3 regions of the Streptomyces sp. SGAir0957 genome follow, and region 1 is predicted to be linked to each of the others. Evidence: riboswitches for the same ligand, from Rfam matches in the RefSeq annotation. Region 1 holds a riboswitch; each other region holds the start of a gene.

The links. A riboswitch is a leader RNA that binds a small molecule or an ion and turns the genes downstream of it on or off. The one in region 1 is predicted to bind cobalamin.
Region 2: another riboswitch for cobalamin. It lies ahead of C1N81_RS18805 (ribonucleoside-diphosphate reductase subunit alpha); the one in region 1 lies ahead of C1N81_RS38565 (ABC transporter substrate-binding protein).
Region 3: another riboswitch for cobalamin. It lies ahead of metE (5-methyltetrahydropteroyltriglutamate--homocysteine S-methyltransferase); the one in region 1 lies ahead of C1N81_RS38565 (ABC transporter substrate-binding protein).

The regions. Positions count from the first base shown of each region.
Region 1 covers NZ_CP027293.1:7,435,945-7,445,649, forward strand. Annotated here, with positions in the region: gene C1N81_RS38555 (ABC transporter ATP-binding protein) at 1-541, opposite strand, end outside; gene C1N81_RS38560 (FecCD family ABC transporter permease) at 538-1,557, opposite strand; gene C1N81_RS38565 (ABC transporter substrate-binding protein) at 1,554-2,612, opposite strand; cobalamin riboswitch at 2,650-2,831, opposite strand; gene C1N81_RS38570 (nucleotidyltransferase domain-containing protein) at 2,923-3,414, shown strand; gene C1N81_RS38575 (arginine deiminase) at 3,424-4,689, opposite strand; gene C1N81_RS38580 (basic amino acid/polyamine antiporter) at 4,736-6,175, opposite strand; gene C1N81_RS38585 (baeRF3 domain-containing protein) at 6,335-7,429, shown strand; gene C1N81_RS38590 (hypothetical protein) at 7,475-8,071, shown strand; gene C1N81_RS38595 (TOBE domain-containing protein) at 8,122-8,517, shown strand; gene C1N81_RS38600 (molybdopterin-dependent oxidoreductase) at 8,590-8,790, opposite strand; gene modA (molybdate ABC transporter substrate-binding protein) at 8,959-9,705, shown strand, end outside.
Region 2 covers NZ_CP027293.1:3,095,626-3,105,330, forward strand. Annotated here, with positions in the region: gene C1N81_RS18785 (extracellular solute-binding protein) at 1-263, opposite strand, end outside; gene C1N81_RS18790 (GntR family transcriptional regulator) at 652-1,416, shown strand; gene C1N81_RS18795 (DUF3311 domain-containing protein) at 1,603-1,896, shown strand; gene mctP (monocarboxylate uptake permease MctP) at 1,893-3,518, shown strand; cobalamin riboswitch at 3,651-3,786, shown strand; gene C1N81_RS18805 (ribonucleoside-diphosphate reductase subunit alpha) at 3,911-6,268, shown strand; gene C1N81_RS18810 (ribonucleotide-diphosphate reductase subunit beta) at 6,268-7,299, shown strand; gene C1N81_RS18815 (hypothetical protein) at 7,343-7,516, opposite strand; gene C1N81_RS18820 (helix-turn-helix domain-containing protein) at 7,611-8,573, shown strand; gene C1N81_RS18825 (bifunctional albaflavenone monooxygenase/terpene synthase) at 8,613-9,705, opposite strand, start outside.
Region 3 covers NZ_CP027293.1:652,159-661,863, forward strand. Annotated here, with positions in the region: gene C1N81_RS08035 (phosphorothioated DNA-binding restriction endonuclease) at 1-320, opposite strand, end outside; gene C1N81_RS08040 (hypothetical protein) at 404-781, shown strand; gene C1N81_RS08045 (Lsr2 family DNA-binding protein) at 874-1,554, opposite strand; gene C1N81_RS08050 (NAD-binding protein) at 1,730-3,703, shown strand; partial or broken gene C1N81_RS08055 (tRNA (adenosine(37)-N6)-threonylcarbamoyltransferase complex transferase subunit TsaD) at 3,773-3,892, opposite strand; gene C1N81_RS08060 (alpha/beta fold hydrolase) at 3,946-4,830, shown strand; cobalamin riboswitch at 4,851-5,077, shown strand; gene metE (5-methyltetrahydropteroyltriglutamate--homocysteine S-methyltransferase) at 5,244-7,580, shown strand; gene C1N81_RS08070 ((2Fe-2S)-binding protein) at 7,677-8,369, opposite strand; gene C1N81_RS08075 (DUF389 domain-containing protein) at 8,369-9,316, opposite strand; gene C1N81_RS08080 (baeRF2 domain-containing protein) at 9,502-9,705, shown strand, end outside.

The DNA of each region.
Region 1 (9,705 bases):
CGAGCAGTTCCAGCTGGTGCTGGATGTCCAGGTGGTTGGTGGGCTCGTCGAGCAGCAGCTCGCGCGGCTCCTGCGCGAGGGCGCGCGCGATCTGCGCCCGCTGGCGCTCACCGCCCGACAGGGTGTGCCACAGCCGGTCCGCGTGATCGGCGAGGCCGGTGCGGGCGAGGGCGTCGCGGACCGCCGCCTCGTCCGCCGCCGACGCGGCCGACCAGGCCCTGCGGTGCGGGGTGCGGCCGAGCCGTACGACGTCGGCGACCGTCAACTCGACCTGAGTGTCCGCCTGTTGATGGACGAGCGCGATGCGCCGCGCGGCCGTCCTGCGCGGGACGTCCCCGAGCGGGCCGCCGTCGAGCGTGACGACGCCGGACGCCGGGGCGAGGACCCCGGCGAGCAGCCGCAGCAGCGTCGACTTGCCCGAGCCGTTCGGGCCGAGGACACCGGTGACGGCGCCGGGCCGCGGCGTCAGGCTCACGCCGTCCAGCACGAGGGTGCCGCCCGCCGACCAGGAGACGCGGTCCGCCGCCAGCCCCGCGCTCATCGCGGGCTCCGGCCGCGGAAGAGGACGAGCACGAACGCGGGCACGCCGATCAGCGACGTCACCACCCCCACCGGAACCTCCTGCGGTGCGAGAACCGTACGGGCCAGGGTGTCGACCCAGACCAGGAACACCGCCCCGGCGACGGCCGTGACCGGGAGCAGCCGGGTGTGCCCGGGGCCGACCAGGGCGCGCGCCGCGTGCGGCAGGACGAGCCCGACGAAGCCGATCGCCCCGGCCGCGCTGACCAGCACCGCCGTCAGGAGCGCCGTCACGCAGAGCAGGACGAGCCGGGTCCGCGCCACGTGCACGCCGAGCGCGGCGGCCGCCTCGTGCCCGAAGGCGAACGCGTCCAGGGTCCGGCCGTACCCGAGGCACACCGCGAGCGCCGCCACAAGGACCGCGAGGCACAGCCACAGCTCGGTCCAGCCGACCCCGCTCAACGAGCCGAGCAGCCAGAACAGGACGCCGCGCGTCGTCTCCGCGTCGGCGGCGGTGAGGATCACGAACGAGGTCAGCGCCGAGAACAGCTGCATCGCGGCGACCCCGCACAGCACCACCCGGTCCGTCGTCCCGCCCAGCAGGTGGCTGAGGACGAGGACGAGCGCGAACGAGCAGAGGGCGCCGAGGAAGGCGCCGCCGGAGACGGAGAGCGCCCCGCCGCCGAGGCCCAGGACCACCACGAGCACCGCCCCGGTCGACGCGCCCGAGGAGACGCCGAGCACGAACGGGTCCGCGAGCGGATTGCGCAGCAGCGCCTGCAGCACCGTGCCGCACACCGCGAGGCCCGCGCCGCAGACCGCCGCGAGCAGGGTGCGCGGCAGCCGCAGGTTCCACACGATGCCGTCGCGGATCGGGGAGAGGTCCGAGGCGCCCCAGCCGAGCCGGGCGCCGACCGTCGACCACACGTCGGCGACGCGGATGTGCGCGGGCCCGACGGTGATGGCGACGGCGACCGAGCCGCAGAGCGCCGCGAGGGCCGCGGCCCAGTAGAGGGCGGGCCGGAGCGCCGTGTTCACTTGGCGAGGCCGAACTCGCGCAGCGCCGCGGCCACCTTCTCCACGCTCTCGACCGTCCGGATGGTGGGGTTGAGGGCCTGCCCGCTGAGCAGCACGTACCGCTTCTTCTTCACGGCCGTCATGTTCTTGGTGACGGGGTCGGACTCCAGGAACTCGATCTTCTGCGCGGCGGACTCGGCGGACTGCGAGCGGCGGGTCAGATCGCCGATGACGAGGACGTCGGGGTCGCGGTCGGCCACCGTCTCCCAGTTGATCTGCGGCCACTCCTCGTGCGTGTCGTCGAAGACGTTGCGCACGCCGAGTTCCTTCGTGACGATGCCGGGCGCCCCGCAACAGCCCGCCATGTAGGGCGCGTCGGAGTTGGCGAACCAGTACAGGACGCTCACACCCTCGGCGTCGATCCCGGTGGTCGCCTCGGAGACACGGGATTCGAGCCGCGCGACGAGTTTCTCGCCGCGCTCCTTCACGCCGAAGATCCGCGCCAGGTCCCGTATCTCGCCGTAGACGGTGTCCATGGTGAGCGCGCTGGTACGGACGCCGTCGCCGTCGCCGCTGTTGTCCTTGCCCGCGCAGTCGGCGGGGGAGAGGTAGGTCGGTACGCCCAGTTCCTCGAACTTCTCGCGCGGCGCCACCCCGCCCTTGCCGATGGTGTTTGTGAGGGACGCGGAGACGAAGTCCGGCTCGGTGTCCAGGACCTTCTCGAAGGAGGGGTAGCGGTCGGCGAGGCGCGGCACCTTGGCGTTCGCCTTCTCCAAACCCTTGAGGACCGGGTCGGTCCAGGTCGCGGTCCCCACCATCCGGTCCGCGAGGCCGAGCGAGAGCAGGATCTCCGCCGAGCCCTGGTCCAGGGCGACGGCGCGGCGCGGGGCCCCGGCGACGCGGACCTTCGCGCCGCAGTTGTCGAGGGTGACGGCGGCGCCGGCCCCCTTGGCGGCGCCGGCGGAGTCCGCGCCACCGCCGCACGCGGTGAGCAGCAGGGCGCCCGTCAACAGCAGTGCGGAAGGGCGGAGTCGACGTGCGAAGGGCACGGGGGTTCCTCTGCGTCCAGGGCCCATACGCGGAGCCGGCCTACGGTTCACCCCCGGCCGGGTCTCGGTCCCGGAGGCCGCCAGCAGGTCTTCGGACTCGGGTTCATCCAGGCGGGGCGCCTTCCCGGACCGCTGCGCGGTCCAGTGGCAGTGGCCCCGCCCGTCCCCCTCACCGCTGCGCGTCAGCTCCGGACTTCCACCGGATTCCCTGACCCGTACGCGTTCATCGGCGAACGCACAAAGGTACGACTGGCTCACGGAACGTATCACGGCCCCGGCCGTGCCCCCGAAAAATCGTTCGCCACCGGCGCCCCGCGGACCTAGCCTGCGCCGGGTGATGACAGCTGACGACGTGCTCGGCGTCCTCGCCCTGCTGCGGACGGCCGGGGCGGACGTGTGGATCGGCGGCGGCTGGGGCATCGACGCCCTCGTCGGCCGGCAGACCCGGGACCACCGCGACCTCGACCTGATGCACCGCGCGGAGCAGGAGCCCGCCGTGCTCGCCGCCCTCAGCGGCGCCGGGTTCGCCGAGACCCTCGACTGGCGCCCCGCGCGCTTCGTCCTCTCCCACCCCGACGGCCGCGAACTCGACCTGCACCCCTTGCGTTTCGCCGCCGACGGCTCGGCCGAGCAGTCCTCGCCCGACCCGGAGCGGCCGTTCCGCTACCCGGCCGAGGCCTTCGTCACCGGCACCGTCGCGGGGGAGCCGGTGCCGTGCCTCTCGGCCGCGCAGCAGGTCCGCTTCCACCAGGGGTACGAGCCGGCCGACCGCGACCGGCACGACATGGCGCAGCTGCGCCGGGCCTTCGGCATCGACACACACATGTGAGCAGGTGGCTCAGTAGGTCACGGGGTCGCGGACGATCGGGCAGGTCATGCAGTGGCCGCCGCCCCGGCCGCGGCCCAGTTCGGCGCCGACGATCGTGACGACCTCGACGCCCGCCTTGCGCAGCAGCGTGTTGGTCTGGGTGTTGCGGTCGTAGGTGACGACGACGCCGGGTTCCAGGGCGACCGCGTTGTTGCCGCTGTCCCACTGCTGGCGCTCGGAGGCGTACACGTCGCCGCCGGTCTCGATCACCCGCAGCTCCCGGAGGCCGAGCCCGCGGGCGACGACGTCGACGAACGGGGTCGTCCCCTCGTCCGTGATGTCCAGGCCCGGCGCCTTGTCGCTGGGGCGCAGCGAGAACGTGTGCACCGAGTCCATGATCCGCGGGTACAGCGTGACGATGTCCCGGTCGGCGAAGGTGAACACGGTGTCCAGATGCATGGCGGCCCGCAGCTTCGGCATCCCGGCGACGATGACGTGCTCGGCCGCGCCCTTCTCGAACAGCGCGGCGGCGACCTGCGTGATGGCCTGCCGTGAGGTGCGCTCGCTCATGCCCATGAGGACGACGCCGTTGCCGACGGGCATGATGTCGCCGCCCTCGAACGTCGCCTGCCCCCAGGACTGTTCGGGGTCGCCCCACCAGACGGTCGAGTCCGCGAAGTCCGGGTGGAAGCGGTAGACCGCCTTCATCAGCAGGGTCTCGTCGTGCCGGGCCGGCCAGTAGAGCGGGTTGAGCGTGAGGCCGCCGTAGAGCCAGCAGGTGGTGTCGCGGGTGTAGAGCGTGTTGGGCAGCGGCGGCATCAGGTACTCGCGCACACCGCTGGACTCGCGCGCCATCGACACGTACGCGGAGCGGTACTCGTCCGGGAGGTCGGTGGTGGCGAGACCGCCGATGAGGAACTCGGCGAGCTGTTCGGGCCGCAGCGTCTCCAGGAAGGCACGGGTGTCGTCGATGAGCCCGACCCCTACCTGATTGGCGACGATCTTGCGGTCGAGCAGCCACGCCTTCGCCTCGGGCCGCGCCACGGTCTGCGCGAGCAGCTCGTGCAGCTCGACCACCTCGATGCCGCGCTGCCGCATCTTGTTCACGAAGTCGGCGTGGTCGCGCTGGGCGTTCTCCACCCACATCACGTCGTCGAAGAGCAGGTCGTCGGAGTTGGTCGGGGTCAGCCTGCGGTGGGCGAGCCCCGGCGCGCAGACGAGGACCTTGCGCAGCCGGCCCACCTCGGAGTGGACGCCGTACGCGGCGGACGCGGGGGTGGCGTGGTCGTCGGTCACGGGGTGCCTCCGGGCGTTGACGGGGTCAGGAGTCGCGCGTCGGGTCTCACAGGCTGATCCACCCCGCCGTCAGGGCGACGACACCGAGCACGGCGCCCGCGACGGAGACGGCGAGGACGACCAGTTCCCCCGGCGAGAACAGGCGCCGCCCCTGTTCCCTGCGGGCCATGACGAACAGGATCGTCGCCGGGGCGTAGAAGATGAACGAGACGAGGACGAACTTCAGCCCGGCCGCGTACAGCATGAACACGGTGTAGAGCGTGGCCACCGCCGCGATCACCAGTTCGCGCGTGGACGTGCCGCCGCCCTCGGTGAGCGGGTCGTGCCGCGCCCCGATCCGAACGGCGAACCCGGCCGCGAGCAGGTACGGGATGAGGGACAGCGCGCTGGTCAGATTGAGCGCGAAGTTGAAGGCGTCGTCCGAGAACGCGGTGACGACAAGCACCAGCTGGGTGAGCACCGTCGTCATGAGCAGCGCGGGCACGGGCACGTCGGCGGGGGTGGAGCGGCGCAGGAAGCGCGGCATGTCGTCGTCCTTCGCCGCCACGAAGAGGACCTCGGCGGCCATCAGCGTCCAGGCCAGATAGGCGCCGAGGACCGAGACGATCAGGCCGACACTGATGAAGACCTTGCCCCACGTGCCGACGACGTCCTCCAGCACGCCCGCCATCGACGGCTGGCGCAGCTCCGCGATCTCGCCCATCGGCAGGATCCCGTAGGACACGATGACGACGGAGGCGAAGACGGCGAAGACGCTGAGGAAACCGAGGATCGTGGCCCGGCCGACGTCCGAGCGCTTCTTCGCGTGCCGGGAGTACACGCTCGCGCCCTCCACGCCGAGGAAGACGAAGACGGTGGCCAGCATCGTGCCCTTGACCTGCCCGAACAGGGAACCGGCGTAGTCCGCGCCGCCCCAGTTGTCCGCGAAGACCGACGGGTCGAAGAAGACCAGGGCGAGGACGATGAAGACCAGGATCGGCACGATCTTCGCCACGGTCACGATTTTGTTGATCGCCGCGGCCTCCTTCACGCCGCGCCGGATCATCAGGAAGAACGCCCAGAGCCCGGCCGACGAGAGCACGATCGCGAGCGCCGTGTCGCCCTCGCCGAGCGCGGGCCAGATCGCCCCCACCGTCGACATGATCAGCACCCAGTACGTCACATTGCCGACGCAGGCGCTGGCCCAGTAGCCGAACGCCGAGAAGAAGCCCAGGTACTCGCCGAAACCGGCCTTGGCGTACGCGTACACGCCCGCGTCGAGGTCGGGCCTGCGCACGGCCAGGGACTGGAAGACGAAGGCGAGCATCAGCATGCCGGTGCCCGCTACGGCCCACGCGATCAGCGCCCCGGCGACCCCCGTCTCCTCGGCGAACCGGCCGGGCAGCGAGAAGACGCCGGCGCCGACCATCGAGCCGATGACCAGGGTGGTCAGGGTGAACAGGGGCAGTTTGGCGGTGGGTGCGCGCCCCTCGGCGGTCTGCTCCACGGTCTCCCCCTGGGTCAGTGGTCTGTCCGGCACCAGTCTCATACCGCTATGCCGGATAGCGCACTTTTTGTCGCGTTAAAGGTGGCGGATATGTCCCGCTGTGCACAGCATGGAGAGGTTGCGGCACACGAAGGCGTCGCGTCAGAAGGGCATTCAGGCATGCACTCCTCGTTGAACCCGGCGATCCTGCGGGACCTGCGCGCACCGCGGCCCTATCCCGCCGTCTCGCTCGCGATGCCGACCCACCGGACCCAGCCGGACAACGCGCAGGACCCGGTCCGCCTCGACAACCTCGTCCGCGAGGCCGCGCGCCAGCTCGCCGCCGACCCCGCCGTGACCGGGGAGCGCCGCGACGACGTGGTCGCCGAGCTGGAGGCGGCGGTGGCCGAGCTCGACCTCGCGTACGCCCGTGACGGCCTCGTCCTCTTCGCCGCGCCCGGCGAGCACCAGGCATGGGTGATCGACCGGACCGTGCCCGAACGCGTCGTCCTCGCGGACACCTTCCTCACCCGCAACCTCGTCGCCGCCGACGCCGCGCAGCGCCCGTACTGGGTCCTGGCCGTCGCCGCCGACCGGATCACCCTCTGGGACGGCCGCGGCGCACGCGTCACGGAGCACACCGCCCACGGCTTCCCGCAGAGCCGCAGCCTGGAGCGCCCCGACTCCGAGCGCAAGGAGCGCGTCGGGAACCTGCCCAGCACCTTCCACAGCGAGGAGACGCGGCAGTTCTTCCGCGACGCCGACACCACCCTGGCCGCCGTCCTGCGCGCCGCCCCGCGCCGGCTCTACCTCACCGGCGACCCGGCCGCGCTCGCCCTGTTCACCGACGCGGGGAACACCGCGCGCGACGCGGTCCAGGTCCCCGTCGGCGGCCTCGCCCAGGCCACCCCGGAGACGGTCGCGCGGGCCGTCGGCCCGGCCCGCGCCGAGGAGGCCGAACGGGGGATCGCCGACGCGCTCGCCGCGCTCGACCGGGCGCGCGGCGGCAACACGTACGCCGCCGGGGTGGACGAGGTCTGGGAGAAGGCCTCGGACGGCCGCATCCACCGGCTCGTCGTCGAGGAGAACTGGCGCACCACCGTGCGGGCCGGGGACGGGCACCTCCAGCCGGCGGCCGACGACGACGTGGACGCCGTCCACGACATCGTCGACGAGATCGTGGAGTCCGCCCTGGAGACGGGCGCGCAGGTCGACTTCGTCCCGGACGGGACTCTTGCGGACGCCGGACACGTGGCCGCGGTGCTGCGCTTCTGACCCCCTCACCCCTCGCCAGTCGTCGTCGGAAAGGAACCCCCTCCCATGCGTGCAGCCTCCCTCCTCGCCGCGTGCGCGGTCGCCGGTGCACTCACGCTCACCGCGTGCGGCGGTGACGACGGCAACGACAGCGGGGCGAGCGCGAGCCCCACGGCGTCGGCGCCCGAGTCGTCGCGGTTCTCCGGCGAGCCGCCGTCCTCGATGGCCTCCAGCGCCGAGTCGAAGAAGGCGGAGGCGAGGAAGTCCGCGTCCGCCGCGGCCGAGTCGGCCTCCGAGAAGGCGCACGACTTCGAGGCGTCCGTCGCCGCCGACGTGGAGCGCGACCGGCAGGAGTACACGAAGCAGCTCGACGCGGTCGACGGGCGCGGCAACGCCGTCGACGACGTGTCGCTGACCGGCAAACCGCTCGCCGAGACCGACAACGTGCGCGCCCTCGTCGTCAACATCACCAACAAGACCGACAAGACCGCCTCGTTCGCGGTCCAGGTCGACTTCAGCGACTCCGACGGGAAGGTCGTCGAGTCCAAGGTCGTCGGGGCGAAGGACCTCAAGGCCGGGGAGCGCGCCCAGCCGCTCGCCATCAGCTCCAAGCCGCCGCAGCCGCACCTCACCGCGAAGATCGCCAAGGCGCAGCGGTACTGAGAGCCTGTCCGGGAGAAGCCGGCCCGGAACCGGTCGCTATCTTGTGATCCATGCAGTCCTACACAATCGGCCAGGCAGCGCGGCTGCTCGGGGTCAGCCCGGACACCGCGCGGCGCTGGGCCGACGCGGGCCGGGTCACCACGCACCGGGACGAGGCCGGGCGCCGGCTCATCGAGGGCAAGGACCTGGCCGCGTTCTCCGTGGAGCTGGCCAAGGGCGCGGGCGGCGACGAGGACGTCTCCTACACCTCCGTGCGCAACGCGTTCCCCGGCATCGTGACCGCCGTCAAACTCGGCGACGTCGCCGCGCAGGTCGAGATCCAGGCCGGCCCGCACCGCCTGGTGTCCCTCCTGACCCGGGAGGCCGTCGAGGAGCTGGGCCTGGAGGTCGGCATGGAGGCCACGGCCCGCGTGAAGTCGACGAACGTGCACATCGACCGGGCCTGAGCCGCTCCCCGCACCGATCCTGCGGCAGCACGAGCTGCGGACCCGGGCCGTCCAGCGGGGTGCCGTCGATGCTCAGCGCGGCGTGCCGGGTCGAACCGGCCCGGCCGCGGACAGTACGTCGTACAGGCGCGGGCCGGAGAACCGGTGGTGCTGGACGCCGCTGGTCGCGCACTCGAACTCGACCTCGGCGTGATGCTGCGGCCATGCGCGCAGGCCCGCCACGCTCAGCCGGGCCGGACGGGCCAGGTCGCCGTTCAGCGTCAGTTCCCCCACGGGACCACCTCCCGACGGACCGTACCCGGCCGGGGCCGTCGTGCAAACGCACATGCGTATGAACAAGCGGCATGATCCCAGCTCATGCGATGTGACAGAAGACTTCCCGCTCGCAGGTGCGGCAGTATGATCCACGCAACCAGATGGCAATGAGGGAGTGGACCCGTGATAACCCGTTCCGCGCGCCGGACCCGTCGGATGCTGTCCGTGGCCGGCCTCGGCACCGCCGCGCTGCTGACCCTGAGCGCCTGCGGCTCCGACTCCGACTCCGGCTCAGGCAGCGATTCCTCCTCCGCGTCGGCGGACCAGAAGCTGTCCGGCACGGTCACCGTGTTCGCGGCCGCCTCGCTCAAGGAGAGCTTCACCACGCTCGGTGAGCAGTTCGAGAAGGCGCACCCCGGCACCAAGGTCACCTTCAACTTCGGCGGCAGCGACAGCCTCGCCGCGGGCATCACGGGCGGCGCCCCCGCCGACGTGTTCGCCGCCGCGAGCCCCAAGACGATGAAGACCGTCACCGACGCGGGCGACGCCGCCGGCGCCCCGGTCACCTTCGTCCGCAACCAGCTGGAGATCGCCACCCTCCCGGGCAACCCGGACAAGGTGGCCTCCCTCAAGGACCTCACCAAGTCCGGCCTCAAGGTCGTGCTCTGCGACAAGACCGTGCCGTGCGGCGCCGCCGCGCAGAAGGCCCTGGACGCCAGCAAGCTGAAGCTCACCCCGGTCTCCTACGAGCAGGACGTCAAGAGCGCCCTGACCAAGGTCGAGCTGAAGGAGGCCGACGCCGCCGTCGTCTACAAGACCGATGTGAAGGCCGCGGGTGACAAGGTGGAGGGCGTGGACTTCCCCGAATCGGCCGACGCCATCAACGACTACCCGATCGCCCAGCTCAAGGACGCGCCCAACGCGGCCGCGGCC
Region 2 (9,705 bases), 4.3 Mb from region 1:
GTGGTGACCTTCTGCTGGATGCCGTTCCACTCCTGGACCTGGATGTCCAGCTTCGCCTTGGTCTTCTTCTCGAACTCGGCGGTGACCTTCTTGGTCCACTCCGGCGGGTTGGAGCCGGACATGGTCCAGACGGTCAGCGTCTGCCCCTTGTACCCGTCCGCCCCCGCCTTGCTCCCACTGTCCTTGTCGTCGTCACTGCCACAGGCCGCGATCGAGACCAACATGCCCGCGACGCCGATGGCCGCAATGAGCTTGCGCTTCACGTCACCCTCCTCAGGGATGCCAGCAACCCCCCACCCACAGCGACGCATACGACGAGCAGTGCTTCGTGGGACTGGGACCCGGTCTCCGTTTAATGGTGTAGACCAGTACGGGGAGCTTGGCCCAGACCAATAGAGGTGTCAAGGGTGGCTGAGAAAGACCTGTGCGTCCGTTATCGGAACGACACCCGCCCGCTGGGACAAGGGGGTTGAGCGGTTCGGGGGACCGCTCCCATCCGCGCGTACATGGACTAGACCAGAGAGTCAGCGGGCGGTATAAGGAGGGATCACGGAGCGTGCGGGGAGTCCCCCGGAGCGAGCCGTGCCACGATGTGAGCCGTGGCCGATGGGTACGTCGGTCGCATCGGCACCGGAGCCGGGAAGGCGGAGCATGAGCACCGACGTGAGCAGTGCGGAGAACGAGAGCGGGGCGCCCGTCCGCACCGCACGCGTGCCCAAGTACTACCGCCTGAAGAAGCACCTGCTCGACATGACGGAGACCCTGCCGCCGGGCACGCCGGTGCCGCCGGAGCGCACACTCGCCGCCGAGTTCGACACCTCCCGCACCACCGTCCGCCAGGCCCTCCAGGAGCTGGTCGTCGAGGGCCGCCTGGAGCGGATCCAGGGCAAGGGCACCTTCGTCGCCAAGCCCAAGGTCTCCCAGGCGCTGCAACTCACCTCCTACACCGAGGACATGCGGGCCCAGGGCCTGGAGCCGACCTCGCAGCTGCTCGACATCGGGTACGTCACCGCCGACGACACCCTCGCCGGGCTGCTCGACATCTCCGCCGGCGGGCGCGTCCTGCGTATCGAACGGCTCCGCCTGGCCAGCGGCGAACCCATGGCCATCGAGACGACACACCTGTCCGCCAAGCGCTTTCCGGCGCTGCGCAGGTCGCTCGTCAAGTACACCTCTCTCTATACGGCCCTCGCCGAGGTGTACGACGTCCGTCTCGCCGAGGCCGAGGAGACCATCGAGACCTCGCTCGCCACCCCGCGCGAGGCCGGCCTGCTGGGCACGGATGTCGGCCTTCCGATGCTGATGCTCTCCCGTCACTCGATCGACGGTTCGGCGCAGCCGGTGGAGTGGGTGCGCTCGGTCTACCGGGGCGACCGGTACAAGTTCGTGGCGCGCCTGAAGCGCCCGATGGACTGATCCCGCACATACGCGGCCCTTCCCTCACATAGCTTCCTCACATAGCTTCCCCACATAACTGAAGAGCGAGGCGGAACAGGCTCGTCCGTTATCCGGACAGGGGTTCCAAAGAGCAAGACTCTCGCATTAGATTTCCCGCACGTTAAACGTGAGATAAGTGGGATCAGCGAGGGGACGGAGCCCAAGATGTCGGATGCGCCGGAAGTGCCGGAACAAGCAGGGAGACCGGTGGTGACACCGGTCCGCGTGGTCATCGGGGTGTGCCTGGTCGCGCCCTTCGTGGCGATGCTCTGGGTCAGCTCCTACTCGAAGATCGACCCGACCTTCATCGGCATCCCGTTCTTCTACTGGTACCAGATGCTCTGGGTGATCATCTCGACCGGGCTCACGATGATCGCGTACAAGCTGTGGCAGCGTGACCAGCGCGGCCGCAAGGCGTCGGCCTCCGCGTCCGCCCAGGCTCCGGAGGGTCAGCGATGAACGACGGCGTCAACGGTGTCGCGCTCACCGTCTTCATCATCTTCTTCGTGGCCGTCACGGTCATGGGCTTCCTCGCCGCGCGCTGGCGCCGCTCCGAGACCGACTCGCTGGACGAATGGGGCCTCGGCGGCCGCTCGTTCGGCACCTGGATCACCTGGTTCCTGCTCGGCGGCGACCTCTACACGGCGTACACCTTCGTCGCCGTCCCCGCGGCGATCTACGCGGCGGGCGCGTCCGGCTTCTTCGCCGTGCCCTACACGATCCTGGTGTACCCGCTGATCTTCACGTTCCTGCCGCGCCTGTGGTCGGTCTCGCACCGGCACGGATACGTGACGACGTCGGACTTCGTGCGCGGCCGCTTCGGCTCCAAGGGCCTCTCGCTCGCCGTCGCGATCACCGGCATCCTCGCGACGATGCCGTACATCGCGCTCCAGCTCGTCGGCATCCAGGCCGTGCTCGACGTCATGGGCGTCGGCGGCGGCGAGAACACCAACTGGTTCATCAAGGACCTGCCGCTCCTCATCGCCTTCGGTGTCCTCGCGGCGTACACGTACTCCTCGGGTCTGCGCGCGCCCGCGCTGATCGCGTTCGTCAAGGACGGGCTGATCTACCTCGTCATCGCGGTCGCCATCATCTACATCCCGATCAAACTCGGCGGCTTCGACGACATCTTCGCCGCGGCCGGCAAGAAGTTCGAGCAGGTCAATCCGGCGACAGGGAAACCCGTCGGGGCGCTCGCGCCGGGTGAGGCCGGGCACTGGACGTACGCGACGCTCGCGCTCGGCTCGGCGCTCGCGCTGTTCATGTACCCGCACTCGATCACGGCGACGCTCTCCTCCAAGAGCCGCAACGTGATCCGCCGCAACACCACCATCCTGCCGCTCTACTCGCTCATGCTGGGCCTGCTCGCGCTGCTCGGGTTCATGGCGATCGCGGCCGGGATCAAGGTGCAGAACGGGCAGTTGGCGATCCCGCAGCTGTTCGAGGACATGTTCCCCGACTGGTTCACGGGCGTCGCGTTCGCCGCCATCGGCATCGGCGCGCTCGTCCCGGCGGCGATCATGTCCATCGCCGCGGCGAACCTCTTCACGCGCAACATCTACAAGGACTTCATCAAGCCCGACGCGACCCCCGCGCAGGAGACCAAGGTCTCCAAGCTGGTGTCGCTGCTCGTGAAGGTCGGCGCGCTCGTCTTCGTCCTCACCATGGACAAGACCGTCGCCATCAACTTCCAGTTGCTCGGCGGCATCTGGATCCTGCAGACCATGCCTGCCCTGGTCGGCGGTCTGTTCACCCGCTGGTTCCACCGCTGGGCACTGATCGCCGGCTGGGCGGTCGGCATGGTGTACGGCACCCTCGCCGCGTACGGGGTGGCGTCGCCGACGCAGGCGCACTTCGGCGGGTCCTCGAAGGAGATCCCGGGCATCGGCGAGATCGGGTACATCGGCCTGACGGCGTTCGTGATGAACGTGATCGTGACCGTCGTCCTGACCTTCGTCCTGAAGGCCGCGAAGGCTCCCGAGGGCATCGACGAGACGTCGCCCGGCGACTACACCGCCGACGCCGGTGACAAGGGCGTGCAGACGGACCTGCCCGTCGTCGGAGCGGGCTCCGGCCACTGAGCTCCGTCGTACGACACCCCGGGACGGGCCTCTCCGCACGCGGAGGGGCCCGTCGCCATGAGCGGGCCCGCACGCCCGCCACGCACCTGCCCGCGCGACACAAGATATGGGGCTGTCACCCACACCCGGCACAACATGTATGCTCGCTCTCGCTGCAGCCGCAGGGGAATCCGGTGCAAATCCGGAACTGTCCCGCAACGGTGAACGTAGCGCGCATAACGCCGCGCCCGCGTGAGTCCGACGACCTGCCGCAGCCCACCCGAGCCGCCCGGCCCGGATGGAGACGACGTCCGGGCCTCGCGGAATGGGCCGGTGACGAAGGCGCCCCCTCGCGTGCGCGCCCGAGCCACTCCTCCCCGCAAGGCCCCGAGCCGAGCGAGGGAGAGCCCCCAGTGACCATCGCGCCGCCCGCCGAACCGGTCTCAGCCACCCCGGAAGACGCCCCGCAAGACGCTCCGGGCACCGCGCTGCTGCGCACCCTGACCGAGCTGACCTCCGACCTGCCGGGCGCCGACCCCGGCCGGGTCGCCGCCGCCGCGCTGCGCGGCCGCAGCGCCCGCGCCGACGAGGCCGAGCTGCGCGAACTCGCCACCGAGGCCGCCGCCGGGCTGATCTCCGAGGACCCGGTCTACTCCCGGCTCGCCGCCCGCCTGCTCACGCTCTCCATCGCCGCCGAGGCCGCCACGCAGGGCGTCACCTCCTTCACCGGGTCGATCGCGGTCGGCCACCGCGAGGGCCTGATCGCCGACCGCACCGCCGAGTTCGCCCGTCTCCACGCGGCCCGCCTCGACGCGCTCATCGACACCGAGGCCGACGACCGCTTCGGCTACTTCGGCCTGCGCACCCTGCACAGCCGCTACCTCCTGCGCCACCCGATCACCCGCCAGGTCATCGAGACGCCGCAGTACTTCATGCTGCGCGTTGCCTCCGGTCTGGCCGAGGACGACTCCGTCCGCGCCCTGGACGAGGTCGCGGACCTGTACGGCCTGATGAGCCGCCTGGACTACCTGCCGTCCTCCCCCACCCTCTTCAACTCCGGCACCCGCCACCCGCAGATGTCCAGCTGCTACCTGCTCGACTCCCCGCTCGACGAGCTGGACTCGATCTACGACCGCTACCACCAGGTGGCCCGCCTCTCCAAGCACGCCGGCGGCATCGGGCTCCCCTACTCCCGCATCCGCAGCCGGGGTTCGCTGATCCGCGGCACCAACGGGCACTCCAACGGCATCGTGCCGTTCCTGAAGACGCTGGACGCGTCGGTCGCCGCCGTGAACCAGGGCGGGCGCCGCAAGGGCGCCGCCGCCGTCTACCTGGAGACCTGGCACTCCGACATCGAGGAGTTCCTGGAGCTGCGCGACAACACCGGCGAGGACGCGCGCCGCACGCACAATCTCAACCTGGCGCACTGGATCCCCGACGAGTTCATGCGCCGCGTCGCCGACGACGGCCCCTGGTCGCTCTTCTCCCCCGCCGACGTGCCCGACCTCGTCGACCTGTGGGGCGCGGAGTTCGACGCCGCGTACCGCAAGGCCGAGGCGGAGGGCAAGGCGCAGAAGACCCTCCCCGCGCGTGAGCTGTACGGCCGCATGATGCGCACCCTCGCGCAGACCGGCAACGGCTGGCTGACCTTCAAGGACGCCGCCAACCGCACCGCCAACCAGACCGCGGAGCCCGGCCACACCGTCCACTCCTCGAACCTGTGCACGGAGATCCTGGAGGTGACGGACGACGGGGAGACCGCTGTCTGCAACCTGGGTTCCGTGAACCTCGGCGCCTTCATCGTCGACGGCGACATCGACTGGGAGCGGCTCGACGAGGCGGTCCGCACCGCCGTCACCTTCCTCGACCGCGTCGTCGACATCAACTTCTACCCGACCGAGCAGGCGGGCCGCTCCAACGCCCGCTGGCGCCCGGTCGGCCTCGGCGCGATGGGCCTCCAGGACGTCTTCTTCAAGCTGCGCCTGCCCTTCGACTCGCCGCAGGCGAAAGCTCTTTCGACGCGCCTTGCCGAGCGCATCATGCTCGCCGCTTACGAGGCGTCCGCCGACCTGGCCGAGCGCAACGGCCCGCTGCCCGCCTGGGACAAGACCCGTACCGCGCGCGGCGTCCTGCACCCCGACCACTACCCCGACGCGCAGGTGACCTGGCCCGAGCGGTGGGCCGCGCTGCGGGAACGCATCGCCGCCGTCGGTATGCGCAACTCGCTGCTCCTCGCCATCGCGCCGACCGCGACGATCGCCTCCATCGCGGGCGTCTACGAGTGCATCGAGCCGCAGGTCTCCAACCTGTTCAAGCGCGAGACGCTGTCCGGCGAGTTCCTCCAGGTCAACTCCTACCTGGTCGACGAGCTCAAGCGGCTCGGCGTGTGGGACGCGCAGACCCGCGAGGCGCTGCGCGAGTCCAACGGCTCGGTGCAGGGCTTCACCTGGGTGCCGGAGGAGGTCCGCGCCCTGTACCGCACGGCGTGGGAGCTGCCGCAGCGCGGGCTCATCGACATGGCGGCGGCCCGCACCCCGTTCCTCGACCAGGCCCAGTCCCTCAACCTGTTCCTGGAGACGCCGACCATCGGCAAGCTCTCCTCGATGTACGCGTACGCCTGGAAGTCGGGCCTGAAGACGACGTACTACCTGCGCTCGCGCCCCGCGACGCGTATCGCGCGGGCCGCGGCCCGGGTCCCGGTCCAGATGGCCGAGCCCGACGCCGTCGCCTGCTCCCTGGAAAACCCCGAGTCCTGCGAGGCCTGCCAGTAATGACGACGACCCCTTCTCCGGAACAAGCGCAGAAGAACCTGCTCGACCCGGGCTTCGAACTGACCCTGCGCCCCATGCGCTACCCGGACTTCTACGAGCGCTACCGCGACGCGATCAAGAACACCTGGACCGTCGAGGAGGTCGACCTCCACTCCGACGTCGCCGACCTCGCGAAGCTGTCGCCGGGCGAGCAGCACATGATCGGCCGCCTGGTCGCGTTCTTCGCGACGGGCGACTCGATCGTCGCCAACAACCTGGTGCTGACGCTCTACAAGCACATCAACTCCCCGGAGGCGCGGCTCTACCTCTCGCGCCAGCTGTTCGAGGAGGCCGTGCACGTCCAGTTCTATCTGACGCTGCTCGACACCTACCTGCCCGATCCGGACGACCGGACGGCCGCGTTCGCCGCGGTGGAGAACATCCCGTCCATCCGCGAGAAGGCCGAGTTCTGCTTCAAGTGGATGGACTCGGTCGAGTCCATCGACCGCCTGGAGTCCAAGGCCGACCGCCGCCGCTTCCTGCTCAACCTGATCTGCTTCGCGGCGTGCATCGAGGGCCTGTTCTTCTACGGGGCCTTCGCCTACGTGTACTGGTTCCGCTCGCGGGGCCTGCTGCACGGCCTGGCCACCGGCACCAACTGGGTCTTCCGCGACGAGACGATGCACATGAGCTTCGCCTTCGACGTGGTCGACACGGTGCGCAAGGAGGAGCCCGACCTCTTCGACGACGCGCTGCGGGAGCAGGTCACCGCCATGCTGCGGGAGGCGGTCGAAGCCGAGCTGCAGTTCGGCCGTGACCTGTGCGGGGAGGGGCTGCCGGGGATGAACACCGACTCGATGCGGCAGTACCTGGAGTGCGTGGCCGACCAGCGGCTCCAGCGCCTTGGCTTCGCACCCGTGTACGGCTCGGAGAACCCGTTCTCGTTCATGGAGTTGCAGGGTGTCCAGGAGCTGACGAACTTCTTCGAGCGCCGGCCCTCGGCGTACCAGGTGGCGGTCGAGGGCTCGGTCGGCTTCGACGAGGACTTCTAGGCGCCTGCGCGGAGCCGGGAGTTCCGGGCGCTTCGGCGCGGGATCAGGCGACCTTCGCGTACTCGGGGCCGCTGGTCAGGTTCTCCCTCTCCCGCGCGTCCCGGGCCTGGCGGATCTCCCGGTCGATCCGGCGGTCGTGCGCGGCGCCCCACAGGGACGGGGCGGCGAGGAGGAGGAAGACGAAGAGGACGGTGAGGTAGTTCATCGCTGTGTTCATGTCCTCTACTCTCCCGCCGCCCGGCCCCGCGCGGCAGTGGCAGTCCTGTCACTGACCCTCGAATTACTGCCAGCTCTGCGGCACACTGGCAGACATGCTGAAGAACGTGGCCGCAGTACTGCTCGACGGCGTGCACCCCTTCGAACTGGGCGTCGTCTGCGAGGTGTTCGGCATGGACCGCAGCGGCGACGGCCTGCCCACCTACGATTTCGCCGTGGTCTCCGCCGACGGCCCGACCCTGTCCACGCACGTCACCGGGATGACGATCTCCACCCCGTACGGGCTCGAACGCCTGGAGGAGGCGGACCTCATCGCCGTACCGGCGGCCGCGCCCCGGCCGGACGGCTATCCGCCCGCGCTGCTCGACGCGCTGCGCCGCGCGGTCGACCGGGGCGCGCGCGTCCTCAGCGTCTGCTCGGGCGTCTTCGTGCTCGGCGCGGCAGGGCTGCTCGACGGCCGCCGCTGCGCGGTCCACTGGCGGTACACGCGCGAACTGTCGATCAGGCACCCGCGCACCCATGTCGACCCGGACGTCCTCTACGTCGACGAGGGCTCGGTGATCACCAGCGCGGGCACCGCCGCGGGCATCGACGCCTGCCTGCACATCGTCCGCACCGAACACGGCGCCGAGGTGGCCAACGCCATCGCGCGCCGCATGGTCGTGCCGCCGCACCGCGACGGAGGCCAGGCGCAATATGTGGAGCGGCCGCTGCCCGCGACGCGCTGCGACACCGTGGGCGAGGTCCTCGCCTGGATGGAGCGGCACCTGGACGAGCCGGTGACGGTGGAGGACCTCGCGGCACGGGCGCTCATGTCACCGCGCACGTTCGCACGCCGCTTCCAGCAGGAGACGGGCACCACGCCGTACCGCTGGCTCCTTCGGCAACGAGTGCTCGTCGCGCAGGAGTTGCTGGAGAGGACGGACGAGACGGTGGACGCCATCGCCGCCCGCGCCGGGTTCGGCAACGCGGCGGCGATGCGCCACCAGTTCATGAAGGCGCTGGGCACGACACCCAACGCCTTCCGGCGGACTTTCCGCGTACGCCTGGCCGGCTGAGGCCCGGCGGCACGCCCCGACCCACCGGCGCGCCTCGGTCTAGCGGCGCGCCTCGACCCTCAGCACCGCCCGCTTCGGCTGGAGCGTGATCCCGATACGGGCCGAGCCGTCCGTCTCCGGGGTCGGCACGAGCCGCCAGCGGGACACCACCGTGCCCAGGATCAGCGACAGTTCGGCCATGGAGAAGTGGTCGCCGGGGCACTTGCGATTGCCGACGCTGAACGGGGCGTGCGCGGCGGGTGTGACGTCCGCGGCCCGCTCGGGCAGCCACCGGTCCGGGTCGAAGGCCAGGGGGTCGGTGAACGCGCGCGGGTCGCGCTGCATGGCCAGCGGGCTGTAGACGATGTCCGACCCGGCGGGAATGCGATAACCCCCGAGCGTGGTGTCGACGACGGCGAGCCGCGTCAATATCCAGACAGCGGGCCGAATCCGCATCGCCTCGGTGAGCAGATTCCGCATATATGCGAGTTCCTTGACGTCACCGAAAGCGACGGGTTCGCCACCCGTCACGGATTCCACCTCCGTGTACAACCGCTTTTCCGCATCGGGGTGTTCGGCGAGAAGCTGGAACACCCACGTCAGGGTCTTCGCGACATTCTCGGCACCGGCCACGACGAGGGACACGACTTGGTCGTGGACCTCTTGGTCGTTGACGGTTTCACCATTCTCGTCGCGGTCGTCGAGCAAGGCCGCGAGAAGGTCGCCGGGATTGCTTCCCGACGCCCTTCGTTCGGCGACGATCTCATCGACAAGCCGATGCAAATCGGCCAACGCGTTCTCGAATCGCCGGTTCGCCGGGGTCGGCAGCCGGTACAGCGGTCCGAAGGAAAGGACCATCCGGCGGTACAGGCCCTCGAACACCGTGTGCAGCGCCGCGCTCAGCCGGTCGGCCCGCTCGTCGACGGACTCGATGTGGAGCACGGAACGGGCCACGATCCGGGTCGCCGTACGGAACACCTCGGCGGCGATGTCGACGTGCTGCCCGTCGCTCCACCGGGCGGCCATCGCCTGCGCCTCCTCCTCCATGACGGCCGCGTACTCGTGGATCCGGTCCATGCGGAACGCGGGCTGGATGGCGCGGCGCTGGCGCCGGTGCAGCGGCCCGTTGCTGGTCGCCACGCCCTTGCCGAGC
Region 3 (9,705 bases), 6.8 Mb from region 1:
GACGTCCCGCGCTCCGGGACCTCCCGGCCGATCTCGGCGCCCGTCGCGTCCCTGAGATCCCACAGCACACGCTCCAGGTGCACGAACGGCATCGCCGCCCGCTCGCGCGCCCGCGCCGGGCTGGTCACCGGGGGCCCGAAGTCATTGACCAGCCGGCTGACCGGCTCCTCGGCCTCGTCGTACGTCACGGCCGTACTGCCCGTCCCCACGAACCGCCCCAGCAGCCACAGCAGAAGCAACGGCTTGTGCGGCGCCCGCCGCCCCCCGACCTGCGCCCGCCGCAACCCGGCCAGCGCGCCGAGGAGTTCGTCTCGCGTCATCACGGGGCCAGCCTGCCAGGGCCGGGGCGAGCTTTCGACGGCCGAGGCGGGACACCCGGGCGTCCGCGAGGCAGAATCGCCGCATGACAAAACTGCCGGTACGGTCGGGCCGCCCTTCTTCCCATGGTTCGGTGCTGTCGTTGTGGTCGCAGGACTCGGTGTTGTCGATCGGCTCCGTGGGTTCGGTGCTCTCCATCGGGTCCGTCGGCTCGGCGCTGTCGGTCGGGTCCATCGGGAGCGCGTTGTCGGCCGGTTCGATCGGTTCCGCGCTGTCGCTGATCTCGACCGGGTCGTGGCTGAGTACGGGGTCCCTGTTCTCGGCGCATTCACGGTGGTCGGTGATGTCCTGGAAGTCGTCCCACAAGGCCCTGGCCGCGGGAGCGGTGGGAGCGGTCGGCGCCGGGACCGCGGCTGCCCTGCTGCTGGTCCAGTCGCTGCACAGGACGGGCCGACGCGGCTGAGGTGCCGTCATGGTGTGCGGAATAGGACGCCGCACGCACCTTCTCCGCGACGTCCGGGGCGAGGGTGGCCGGTGACCGAACCCGGGGACGGGTCAGGCGTCCTCGTGCGCCTGCTCCCACGCCTCCCACACCGCGGCCGGGATGCGTCCGCGCATAGGGACGGTGAAGCCGTTCGCCCGGCCCCAGGCGCGGACGGCGGCCCCGTCGAGCTGCGGCTTCACCGGCGGAAGCGGCGGATACCACTGATCGAGGTCCGAGGGCCTGAACCCGACGCCGCCCCTCAGGAGGCCATCGGGGAATTGCGGAACCGCTGTCTCTCCGCCCAGGACGGACACCAGGAACTCCGTCAGGTTCCCCGCGAAGTGGAACCAGCGGGGTCCACGTGCTTCGTTGACGACGATCGTCCACGCGTCCGGCGTCTCCCCCGGGCCGGTCACCCAGAACAGTTGCTCACCGTTGTCAGTGCTACCGCAGGGCAGGAGCAGCGCCGCGTCGACGGGGGCCGGACAGATGCCCCGCTTCTGGTCGGTCCTCATCTGCTCGCGCAGCCGGTCGACGGCGGGGCCCACGAGGTTGACGTGGACGGAGGTGTGCCGAGGGTCGTGGACCCAGAGGAAGCCGATGAAGCAGCCGGGGTCGTAGGTGGCGGTGAGGTGTTTGTAGTCGCCGGGAAGCGGGGTGCCGAGGGCGGCCTCCACACGGGCCCAGTCCACCGGTTGCTGCTTCGGCCGCGGCGGGGGGCAGAGTTCCTTGAGGCGATCGAGAGGGCTCATTCGTTCCTGTTCCTGTGCAGAGGTGATCCCGGAGTCTGACGCGTCCGCGGGCCCGGCGGTCCGGTCGCGTACAGGATGCCCCGGCCACCCGCCCCGTGAAGAACGCGTGCCGCGCCGCGGGCGGCCACCCCCACCTGCTGGTCCCGCCGCCGGAACCGTCCGCTTGACTGGTTCCATGGACACGCTGCCCCGCCAACCCCAACGGCCCGCGCCCGGACGGCACATGATCGTGTGCGGTGACGACGCGCTGGCCGAACGTCTCGCCGCCGAGCTGCGCACCGTCTATGCCGAGCGGGTCACCGTCGTCCTGGCGACCGGCCCCGGCGACGAGACGTCGTCCGGGCCGGCCGTGCGGGCGCATGTCCGTTCGGCCACCCTGCTGAACCGTGTCCAGAACCTCCTCAACCGCACACCCGACCGCGCGCCCGACGCCGAGCCGGACCCCGCGGACGACCCCGTGCACGTCCTCCAGGCCCCCGTGCTCGACGAACAGGCGCTCACGGAGGCGGGGGTCACCGAGGCCAGCGCGCTCGCGCTCGTCCATGACGACGACGAGACCAACATCCGTGCCGCGCTCACCGCCCGCCGCCTCAACCCGCGGCTCCGCCTGGTCATCCGCCTCTACAACCGCAGCCTCGGCCAGCACCTCGCCGCCCTCCTCGACCAGGCCGCCGCCCTCTCCACGCCCGGCCTCGACCCGGCCGCCCGGGACACCTCCACCACCGTCCTGTCCGACGCCGACACCGCCGCCCCCGCGCTCGCCGCCACCGCCGTGGCGGGCACCAGCAAGGTCATCCAGGCGGACGGTCTGCTCCTGCGCGCCGTGGAGCGGACCCCGCCCCGGCACGGCGCGACGGCCGACCCGGGACTCGCCACCCTCGCCCTGCTCTCCACCACCACCAACGACCCCGCCGGATCCGACAGTTCGGAGACGGACGGCGGCGACAGCCCGCTGCTCCTGCCCGACGAACGGGCCGTCGAGGACGCCGCGGGGCGTGGCACGATCGTCCTCCAGGCCGTGGCGCCCACCACGGGCGGCGGCTCGTCCCGCAGCGTCAAAGCCCGGACGATGCAGCTGGGTTCGCTGTTCTCGCGCCGCCTGCGCTGGTCCCTGTTCGGCCTGGCCGTCAGCGTCCTCGGCCTCGCCATCGCCACCTGGGCCACCGGCGACCACATCCACCCGCTGCACGCCGGGTACCTGACCCTGCTCGACCTGTTCGCCATCGACGATCCCGCGATCGGCGAGCCCACCGCCCGCAAGGTTCTGCAACTCCTCACCGGTTTCGCCGGGTTGCTGCTCCTTCCCGTGCTGCTCGCCGCCGTCCTCGAAGCCCTCGGTACCTTCCGCACCACCGCCACCCTGCGCCGCCCGCCGCGCGGCCTGTCCGGTCACATCGTGCTGCTCGGCCTCGGCAAGATCGGCTCCCGTGTCCTGGCCCGCCTGCGCGAGCTCGACATCCCCGTCGTCTGCATCGAGGAGGATCCGGACGCGCGCGGCATCCCGCTCGCGCGCCGCCTGCGCGTCCCGACCGTCATCGGCGACGTCACCGACGACGGCGTGCTGGAGGCCGCCAAGGTGCACCGCGCGCACTCCCTGCTCGCGCTGACGAGCATCGACGCCACGAACCTGGAGGCGGCCCTGTCGGCGCGGGCCCTCAAACCCGATCTGCGCGTGGTGCTCCGCCTGTACGACGACGCGTTCGCCGCCGCCGTCTACCGCACCCTGCGCGCCGCCCACCCGCGCGCCCTGACCCGTAGCCGGAGCGTTTCCACGCTCGCCGCGCCCGCCTTCGCGGGGGCCATGATGGGGCGGCAGATCCTGGGCGCCATACCCGTCGAACGCAGCGTCCTGCTCTTCGCCGCCCTGGAGGTCGCCGGTCATCCGCATCTGGAGGGCCGCACCATCGCCGAGTCCTTCCGGCCGGGGCACTGGCGTGTCCTCGCCCTGGATCCGGCCGCCCCCGCGGACCGCCGCCCGGACCTCACCGCGTCCCCCGCGCACGACGCCTCCGGGGCCCAGACCACCGGGCTGGTCTGGAACCTCCCGCCCGGCTATGTCCTGCGCGCCCAGGACCGCGTCGTCCTCGCCACCACCCGCCAGGGTCTCGCCGAACTCCTCGGCCGCGTACCGTACCGGGCCAGATCCTGACCGCCGCCCCGAAGCCCGTAGGACGCCCGGCACCCCTATGGCGTCACGCGGCGCGCCGCCGACGTCTTCGACGTCCGCGGCCCGGCAGTGTTCCTCGGTGGGCGCCCGCACACGGGAGTTGGCCGCCACCCCGCCGACCACGATCAGCGTCCGCACGCCATGCTCGCGGCAGGCCCGCAGCGCCTTCCGCGGAGGCCGGGGTGGTGTGGTGAAGTCCGCGCCGCACCGGTAGTTTCTGCGCGGTGGATCTGACGGAGACGCACGGGTACGCCCTCATGACCGACACCGCCCGCCTGCACTGGGTCCGGCTGGACGACCCGACGCGGCGGGGTGGTGACGCACCCGCCGTGGTCCTGCTGCACGGCGGGCCCGGCCTGCCGGACTACCTGCACGACGTCGCCGTCATGCCGGCGGACCTCACACGTGTGTACCGCTACGACCAACGCGGCACGGGCAAGTCCCCCTGGCAGGGCCGTCACACCCTCGCACGGCACCTCGACGATCTCGCCGAACTCCTCGACCTCTGGGGCCTGCCCTCGGCCGTACTGATCGGCCACTCCTACGGCACCGACCTCGCCGCCCGCTTCTGCATGGCCCACCCGGACCGCGTGGCCGCGATGCTTCTCCTGTGCGGGCCGTTCGTCGGCGACTGGCGCGCGGCCGACCGGGCGGCGCGGGACCGGCGGATGACACCGGACCAGCGGGAACGCCTGTGCGCACTCCAGAACCTGACCCGCCGCACGGAGGAGCAGGAGACCGAGTTGCTGACGCTGTCCTGGTTCACCGACCACGCCGACCCCGAACGCGCCTGGGGCTGGGCCGCACAGGATGCCCGGCACCGGCGCCCGGTCAACTGGACGATGAACCGCGAACTCGGGGCGGAAGGACGCGCCGACCCGGTCGGGCAGCGCCTCGACGAACTGGCCGCGTGTCTGCCCCGGCAGCTGGAGATCCTCGGCGGCGCCGACGATCCCCGCCCGTTGTCCGCGCTCGCCTCGCTCGCCGCGCGCCTCGGTGCTCCGCTGACCCGGGTCGACGGCGCGGGACACGAGCCGTGGCTGGAGCGCCCCGCCGAGACCCGGGCGCATCTGCGGCGGTTCGTGCGGGCCGCGGCCGACCGGCAGTGACACACCCGTCGACAACGCCTAGGGTGACTCCCGCAGCTGGTTCGCCCTGTCAGCCAGGCAGGGCGTCGTAAGAGGGAACCCGGTGAAACTCCGGGACTGCCCCGCAGCGGTGAGTGGGAACGACCGCCGTCATACGCACTGGGCCTCGGGAAAGAGGTCTGGGAAGCGACGGCCAGTAGGTGTCCCGTCCGGCCTCGGACGGACGTGCTCACGAGTCCGAAGACCTGCCGACTGCCCGTGTGCGTACGACGCGCACACGGACATTCCGTGTGACCTCGTGGGCGGGTCGGCGTACATGTGCGGCGGACGGGACCGCGCCTTCGGCGCGCGGCATCGCCCCGCCGTCCGTGTCACTCCTTCGTGCCCAACGAGTCCCCGGGATCCAAGGGATACGTCTCTCGAAGGAGATCTCCGTGACCACCAGCACCGCCGCCGCGGCAGCTCGCGCCACCGCGCACGGCTACCCCCGCCAGGGCCAGGGCCGCGAACTGAAGAAGGCGGTCGAGGGGTACTGGAAGGGCCGCGTCACCGCCGACGCCCTCCGGGCCACCGCCGCCGACCTGCGCCGCGCCAACTGGCGGGAACTCGCCGACGCGGGCCTCACCGAAGTCCCCACCGGCGACTTCTCGTACTACGACCATGTCCTGGACACCACCGTCATGGTGGGCGCGGTCCCCGAGCGCCACCGGGCCGCCCTCGACGCCGACGCCCTGGACGGCTACTTCGCCATGGCCCGCGGCACCCAGGACGCCGCCCCGCTGGAGATGACCAAGTGGTTCGACACCAACTACCACTACCTCGTGCCCGAGTTGGGGCCCGGCACCGTCTTCGCCGCCGACTCCGCGAAGCAGGTCGCGGAGGTCGGGGAAGCCCTCGCCCTCGGCCTCGCGCCCCGGCCGGTGCTGGTCGGGCCGGTCACCTATCTCCTGCTCGCCAAGCCCGCGCCCGGCGTCGCCGCCGACTTCGACCCGCTCACCCTCCTCGACCGGCTGCTGCCCGTGTACGCCCAGGTCCTGGCCGACCTCCGGGCGGCGGGCGCCGCGTGGGTGCAGCTGGACGAACCCGCCCTGGTCCAGGACCGCACCCCGGCCGAGCTGAACGCCGCCGCCCGCGCCTACCGCGACCTCGGCGGCCTCACCGACCGGCCGAAGCTCCTGGTCGCGTCGTACTTCGACCGGCTCGGCGACGCGCTTCCGGTGCTCGCCAAGGCGCCGGTCGACGGGCTCGCCCTCGACTTCACCGGCCCGGCGGCCGCCAACCTGGACGCGCTCGCCGCCGTCGGCGGGCTGCCCGGCAAACGCCTCGTCGCCGGTGTCGTCGACGGCCGCAACATCTGGGTCAACGACCTGGAGAAGTCGCTCACCGTGCTCGGAACACTGCTCGGGCTCGCCGACCGGGTCGACGTCGCCACCTCCTGCTCGCTGCTGCACGTCCCGCTGGACGCGACGCTCGAACGCGACATCGACCCGCAGATCCGGCGCTGGCTGGCCTTCGCCCGGCAGAAGACCGCCGAGACCGCCGCGCTCGCCAAGGGGCTCGCCCTCGGCAGGGACGCGATCACCGCCGAACTGGCGGTCAACCGGGCCGCCCTGTCCTCCCGCGCCACCTCGCCGATCACCCGCGACCCGGCGGTGCGCGCCCGCGCCGCCGCCGTCACCGCGAGCGACACCCGCCGCGCCCAGGCGTACCCGGAGCGGGCCGCCGCCCAGCGCGCCCGCCTCCGCCTCCCGCTCCTGCCGACCACCACCATCGGCTCCTTCCCGCAGACGGCCGAACTGCGCGCCGCACGAGCCGACTTGCGCGCCGGACGTCTCGACACGGCGGGTTACGAGGAGCGCATCAGGACCGAGATCCGCGACGTGATCTCCTTCCAGGAGAAGACCGGCCTCGACGTCCTCGTGCACGGTGAACCCGAGCGCAACGACATGGTGCAGTACTTCGCCGAGCGGCTCACCGGCTACCTGGCGACGCAGCACGGCTGGGTCCAGTCCTACGGCACCCGGTACGTGCGTCCGCCGGTCCTGGCCGGCGACATCTCCCGGCCGGAGCCGATGACGGTGCGCTGGACCACGTACGCCCAGTCCCTCTCCGACCGGCCCGTCAAGGGCATGCTCACCGGGCCCGTCACCATGCTCGCCTGGTCCTTCGTCCGCGACGACCAGCCGCTCGGGGACACCGCGCGCCAAGTCGCCCTCGCCCTGCGCGACGAGGTCGACGACCTGGAGGCGAACGGCGCCTCCGTCATCCAGGTCGACGAACCCGCCCTGCGCGAGACCCTCCCGCTGCGCGCCGACGACCACGCCGCCTATCTGGCCTGGGCGACCGAGGCGTTCCGGCTCACCACCTCGGGTGTGCGCCCGGAGACACAGATCCACACGCACATGTGTTACGCCGAGTTCGGCGACATCGTGCAGGCCATCGACGATCTCGACGCCGACGTCATCAGCCTGGAGGCCGCCCGCTCCCATATGCAGGTCGCCCGTGAACTCGCCGGGCACGGCTACCCGCGCGAGGCGGGGCCCGGGGTCTACGACATCCACTCCCCCCGCGTCCCCGGCCGGGAGGAGGCGGCCGCCCTGCTGCGTACGGGGCTCGACGCCATCCCCGCCGAACGGCTGTGGGTCAACCCGGACTGCGGCCTGAAGACCCGGGGCTGGCCCGAGACACGTGTCTCGCTGGAGAACCTGGTCGCCGCCGCCCGCACCGTCCGCGGGGAACTGGAGCACCACGACGCCGACGGCGCCTCCTGACGGACCGGCCCTCCGGTGGCGATCCGTCGGGCCGGGCAGGCACGGACCGTGCCCGCCCGGCCCGACGGATCGCGCGTGACCTTCCGCTGTCGGCCGTCAGCGGCCCGTCAGACAGCAGTCGCCGCACTTCCCGCCGCCGGGCGCACGGTAGTAGAGGCAGCAACTGTTGCGCCGGAAGGACAGCCCCGGGCCGGTGACGCGGCCCGTGCCCGTGAGGCGCCCGGTGCCGAGCAGGGCGTGGGTCAGACGGGTCACCGCCGGGCCCGTTCCGGGGCGTGCCCGCAGCAGTACGGCCGCGGATCCGACGAGCGCGGAGGCGACGTTGCCGTCCAGGAGCCGGGGCGCGACCTTCACGTCGAAGGTGCTCTCCAGCGCCGCCAGCGGGCCGGCCACCTGCTCGTACACCGCCTCGACCACGTCGGGGAGTCGGAATGGGGCGACGAGGCGTCCTTCGGCGGCGCCCCGCAGGCGGATCGCCGAGCTGTCGTCGGCCCATTCCACGCGGCTCAGATCGAGCACGATGCCGTGCAGGACCGTGCACGCGAGGAGCGGTGACCAGAGCCGCGCGGCGAGCCCCAGGTGGGCGATGGACCAGCCGACACGTGCCTCGGTCGTCGTCGCGTACCTGCGGTTCACCTCACGGGCCCGCGCGGCGAAGCCCTCAGCGAACGACGGCGCCCCGGCGCCGTGCCCACCACCACCGGCAGGTAGGACGAAGAATCCGCCCAGTTCGGTGACGTCCCGGAGCGCGTCGTCCGCCGGGAGCGCGCGGGGCTCCGTCCCGGGCATCAGCGGCCGACCCGTTCCGCGGTCCGTGCACGCTGCCTGGCCCAGAGGAACTTCTGCGTCAGAAGGGTGAACGTGCCGGCCAGGACGATGCCCAGCAGGTTGAGCAGGAGCTGTTGCGAGGAGCCCCACGTCTGGGTCATGTCGCCGTAACTGAGGGCGACCGCGGCGTTCGCCGCCGCGGGCACGGTGGTCACCGAGATGGCCACCCCCACCAGCGCGCCCGACTTCGCCGACGTGAGGGAGAGCATGCCGGCCGCGCCCGCGAGCACCGCGACCACGAACGAGAACCAGTCCGGCGCGTAGACGAACCCCGTGTTCGGGCGCTCCGCCTCCAGCTGCCCCTTGGTGAACAGGCCCACCGCGTCCATGAAGGCGCTGAAGCCCACGGTCACCGCCATCGCGGCCGCGAACCCGACGAGCAGCGCGACCAGCGAGCGCAGGGCGAGGCGCGGGGCGCGCTGGACCAGGGCCGTGCAGACCCCGGCGAGCGGGCCGAACTCCGGGCCGACGGCCATGGCGCCCACGATCAGGATGGCGTTGTCCAGGACGACACCGCACGCCGCGATCATCGTGGCGACGAGGAGGAACGCCACGTAGGTGACGGTGAGCGTCGACTCCTCGTGGGTGGTCTCCTCCAGGTGTTCCCACAGCACGGCGTCCGCGCCCTCGCCGGGCGCCGCCTCCTCCGCCTGCTCCGCACGCCGCGAGAGGGACAGGTCGATGTCCTCGACGGCGATGGAGCCCGTCCGGTCGAGCCCCAACTTCCGCAGCCCGTCGATGAGTTCGTCACCGGCCTCCCGGGCGACGTCGCACATCACGACGTCCCCCGCCGGGTCACGGGCCGCCCCTGGCAGCAGAACCAGGTGTGTGGTGCCGACCGTGTCCTCGATCAGACGCACCACGGCGTCCGTCGTGCCCGCCGGGGTGATCAAACGCAGATGCAGCATCCGCGTACCGTAACCGGCCCCGCCCCGACGCCGGCCGTCGGCTGTGCGCGGGGGACGGCTCGCGGGCCCGACCGGTCGGCATTTCGTGAGGGTCTCCGGATTCCGGGAGGTTTCCTCGCGGCGCCCCGGGTACCCAGGCCCCATAAGGAGCGAAAAGGGTGAAGCGGGATGATCGAGGAGGAAACATGCATGTGTCATTTCTGGGGCCGCTCTTCGACCGCGCCGGCCCATGGGCCACGGTCTACTTCGATCCTGGCCAGAACGACGAGTCCGGGGCCAAGCGGCGCGAGCTGTCCGTACGCGAGGTGTGCAGGACGCTGGAGGAGCAGGGCACCGACGCCGCGACCGTGCGGGCCGTGGGCGACACCCTGACCGGCACGGCCGTCGCG